Regions from separate parts of the Candidatus Stoquefichus sp. SB1 genome, predicted to be linked through region 2. Evidence: a T-box and tRNA genes for the amino acid it is inferred to sense, from the RefSeq annotation. Region 2 holds a T-box; the other holds one or more tRNA genes.
What was found. The T-box of region 2 lies ahead of lysS (lysine--tRNA ligase). A T-box ahead of a tRNA ligase gene usually reads a tRNA of that ligase, here a tRNA-Lys.
Positions count from the first base shown of each region.

Region 1: it encodes a tRNA-Lys, which carries the amino acid that the T-box ahead of lysS (lysine--tRNA ligase) is inferred to sense. The anticodon was not compared.

Region 1 is NZ_LN852694.1:466,745-469,224, forward strand. Features, by position in the region: gene BN1865_RS06065 (HAD family hydrolase) at 1-781, opposite strand, end outside; tRNA gene BN1865_RS06070 (tRNA-Lys) at 889-964, shown strand; gene BN1865_RS06075 (aminotransferase-like domain-containing protein) at 1,047-2,408, opposite strand.
Region 2 is NZ_LN852695.1:647,298-649,777, forward strand. Features, by position in the region: gene BN1865_RS11200 (tyrosine-protein phosphatase) at 1-241, shown strand, start outside; gene BN1865_RS11205 (MgtC/SapB family protein) at 264-911, shown strand; T-box leader at 981-1,212, shown strand; gene lysS (lysine--tRNA ligase) at 1,248-2,480, shown strand, end outside.

The DNA.
Region 1 (2,480 bases), on a different contig from region 2:
TAATTTGTTCATCATCTTGATATGTTTTTTTTAATTTATTTTTAACATCTGTCAATTCATCTTTATTCATTCGACCATTCATTCCTAAGATAGGTGAATACATCTCAATCTCTTCATAACGATCAAATAATAAAGTATTTAAAACTTCAAAAAGATTATGAACAGTTTTATAAGATGATTGTTTTTCAGGACTACCTGCCGGAATTAAATCTTCACAATATATAACGTTCATTTTTAATTGATTAGCAGCTTCGTTTAAAGCCATAAATGATGAAATAACTAATGTTTCATCATTTTGCACCTGAAAGTGGTCTCTAATGGTCTCTAACATTTGAGTAGAAGGTAGAGGCATACTTGACGTATCACTACCAATAATGAAATGAACTTTATGATAAAGATGGCACATCTTCAAATATTGAACAGCATCTTTAGTACGATGAGTAGACATTACAGCAATTGGAATATGTTTTTGATGTAAATATTCTAATAGTTCTAAAAATCCTTCTTTTGGCTCAATGCCTTTATAACTTAAATATTGAAACATCTCTCTTTCAATTCTAGCATTAAGTGGTCCTACATCTAATTGTTGGCTCAATGGAAGTTCTTTATACATATCATACATATTAGAAAGATGTAGATAGAATGTATTTATTGATAATGTCTTTTGTTGTTTTTCACACATGTGATGATAATAATTATATCGATATCTATTTAAGTCAAAAATTGTTCCATCCAATGGTATAATCACAACCTTTGTCTGATTGATAGACTGTATATACATGCTCCCACCACCTTGTCTTTTCCATTATAGCAAATTTTCTTATAATATTCCATTTAAAATATCTTGATTTTTGATAAGTTTTAGTGTATTATATATCCGTTGATGAACTCTCCTTAGCTCAGTTGGCAGAGCATCTGACTCTTAATCAGAGGGTCCACGGTTCGAGCCCGTGAGGGGAGACCAATTAAATATGAATGAGATTCTATAATCTCTTAAAACCCTTATCTTTAATGAAGGGTTTTTTTATTTGAAAATTGTTATTAGTCTAATCATTATAAGCAGAGTTTTTAATAAGATATTGAAGAAGGGTTTGATAAATAAGATTTAATGCTTCTTCTAAATCATGTGGATGAATTCTTGCCAGACTTAAACGTAGAGTGTGATTGAAGTTTTCTTGATGATAGAAGCATCTTTCATTTCTAGCAATTTTAATGTTTTGAGCAAGTAAATTTGTTTGAAGAATATCTAATTGGATGGTTTGATTTATTTTGAGGCTTAAGTAATAACCTGATTGATCATAAAGAGGATAGGCAATTTGAGAATCCCACTGCTGGGTGATTTTTTCTATAATCTGATAGTCTTTGCTTAATTGATCTTGCAATATTTTGATTTGTTTTTGATAGAGCGAACTTCTTAAATATGACTCTAGGGTTGCTTGTGAAATCAATGATGGTAATTGATATGAATAATAATAAGACTGATGAATCAGTTTTTCAAATAGAGTTTTGAAATGAGTTGGAATTACACAAATGCCAATACGTATGTAGGGGATGATTTTAGAAAAACTTGTTAGATATATACAATTTTGTCCTTCCATGTAATAACTGATAGGAAGATAACGTGGTGAATATGAACAATGTGCAAAATAATCATCTTCAATGATATAAACATTATATTTTAAAGCAAGTTCAGCAATTTTTTGACGTGTGTATGTGTTTAAGGTTGTTCCAAGGGGATTGTGATTTCGTGGTACTGTATAAAAAAATTTAATATCATATTTGGAAAATAATTGCTGTAATTCTTTTAAATTAATTCCATTTTCATCTCTTTGAATTGTTAAAACAGGTATGTTCATAGACTTTAAAAATTGTACATAATAACTATAAGTGGGTTCTTCAATAAGAATATATTGATGATGATTATCAAATTCTAGTGAAGAGAGAAACGATAACATCTGAGTAACTCCCTGAATAAGATATATTGAATCTTCTTGTGCGTAAATACCTAGAGAAGATAAAAAATCTGGTAAAATATGACGTAATGATTCAACACCTTGTAATGAAATATTTAAGGATGATTCAGAATATTGTTCAATAGCAATGGATAAGCAATGTTTTGCATCTATTAATGATGTGGCTGAAACAATAGGATTACCAGTATCTAAAGTAAAACGTTCATGTGAAGAAGCCGTTTTTAAGAAACCGTCAGCCACATAATAACCACTTTGTGACTTTACATAAATGAGATGTTGTTCTATAAGTTTTTCATAACATTTGATAACAGTTGCTTTGCTGCAATGATGTTCTTTTGACAACTGAGTGATAGATGGCAGTTTTTCACCCTGATGATAATGATGAGATAATATTTGTTGTTCAATGTGTTTTGCAAGTTGTTCATATTTTTTCATATTCATACCTCTTTTTTTCTATTATACCACATACACCTTTGGAACTGTACCGGTATAGTTTTAAATTGAAGC
Region 2 (2,480 bases):
TGAATATTTGTTATCTAATGAGTATTTACATGATTTTGTAGAAGGATTTTATAAGGAACATCATATTCCTAAAATGTTTAGAAAGTATTGTGATCCATTATTGATGGTTCAAAAAGAAAATATTTTACTGACGATTCAATCTATTAAAGAAAAATATTCAGATTATTATGAATTTTTAGAGAAAGAGTATGGTATTGATGAAGAGAAAAGGAAGGTATTAAGAGAAATATATTGTAAGTAGGGGGGTGAATATATTGGCAACTATGATTCATTGGGAGTGGTTTTTAAGAATTATTTTAGCAGGATTATGTGGTGTTTTGATTGGGTATGAAAGAAGAAATCGAAATAAGGAAGCAGGGATTAGGACCCATGCAATTATTGCTTTAGGTGCAGCATTAATCATGATTGTTTCTAAATATGGTTTTCCTGATGTGAAAGAGTACGATGCTGCACGTATGGCAGCACAAATTGTCAGTGGTGTTGGTTTTTTAGGTGCTGGTGTTATATTTGTGAGACACGGGACAGTATCAGGATTAACGACTGCAGCTGGTATGTGGGCAACTGCTGGGGCTGGAGCTTGTATTGGTGCAGGACTATATGATGTTGGTATTATGGCAACGCTATGTGTAGCTGGATTGCAGTTCATATTCCATAAGGGTGTTTTTCGTAAGTTTACGAATCAAGGTCAAATTATACAAATACAGGTCACTCAGGATGCTTCTGCTCTCGCTGATATTCAACATACTCTTAAAAAACATGGCGTTGCAATTCAGTCAATGAAAGTTGAAGTCATAGATAGAGATACTTTGTTTATTGAAGTTGATGGTATCACACCACAATCATTTAATCGTGAGGAATTATTAGAAGAAATGATGGATAAGAAATATATGAAGATGTTTAGTTATGCCTAAAAAATAGCGATAAATGCTTAGAATTTCTTGACAAGAACTATCATTATTTATATAATACAAAGCGTATAGAAAAAGGCTATGAATAGATAAGTAATTATTTTGAATCATGTTTAGAGAGTCCTGGTGGTGAAAATGGATGATGATAGAAATAATGAATAAAGACTAGGAGCCGTATTTTGGATCAAACGTGATAAAATAACGTGTGCCGCGTTACAGGCTAGACTCTGTTAGGAGTTGAAAAGGTTGTTATAGTGATATAACAATAAATTAGGGTGGTAACACGATGACTCTCGTCCCTTGCGGATGGGAGTTTTTTATTTGGAAAAGGAGAAGACAATGGAAGAAAGACAATTTAGTGAACAAGAGTTAGTCAGAAGAGAAAAGTTAGATTTTTTAAGAGAAAGAGGTATTGATCCTTTTGGACAAAGATTTGATGTAACACATTTTTCAAAACAAATTAAAGAAGAATTTGCTGGGAAAACACATGAAGAATTAGAAGAGATGGCAGTACCTGTTAAAATTGCAGGAAGAATTATGACAAAACGTCGTAAAGGAAAAGTCTGCTTTATGCATATTCAAGATAGAGATGGACAGATTCAAATCTATGTGAGAAAAGATGTTATTGGTGAAGATGAATATGAAGTTTTAATTAAGAGTGATATTGGTGATATTGTTGGTATTGAAGGGACTGTCTTTGTAACAAATACTGGAGAATTATCAGTCAAAGCAACAAAGTATATTCATTTAACAAAAGCATTACGTCCTTTACCTGAAAAATATCATGGTTTAAGTGATGTTGAAGAAAGATATAGAAGAAGATATGTTGATTTAATTATGAATGAAGAATCAAGAAAGATTGCCTTTGCAAGACCTAAGATTATTCGTTCTATTCAAAATTTCTTAGATAGTCAAGGTTATGTTGAAGTAGAAACTCCAGTCTTAAATCCTATTTTAGGAGGAGCTGCTGCAAGACCATTTACAACGCATCATAATGCTTTGGATATGAATTTCTATTTAAGAATTGCGACTGAATTATCATTAAAGAGATTGATTGTTGGTGGTATGGATGCTGTTTATGAAATTGGACGTTTATTTAGAAATGAAGGAATGGATAGAACACATAATCCTGAATTTACAACGATTGAAGTTTATAAAGCATTTAGTGATTTAGAAGGAATGATGGATTTAACTGAAGGTATTATTTCTAATGCTGCTATGAGTGTATGTGGTACATATGATTTAGAGTATAAAGGAAATAAGATTTCTTTAGCACCAGGTTTTAAACGTATTTCTATGACAGATGCTATTAAGGAACAAACAGGTATTGATTTTGCAACTGATATGACTTTTGAAGAAGCTAAGGCTTTAGCTGAAGAAAGACATATTGAAGTTGAAAACCATTTTGGTTATGGTCATATTATTAATGCTTTCTTTGAAGAATATGTAGAGGAAACAATTGTTGAACCAACATTTGTGTATGGTCACCCAATTGAAATTTCACCACTTGCTAAGAAGAATTTAGAAGACCCACGTTTTACTCAACGTTTTGAATTATTCATTTGTGGAAAT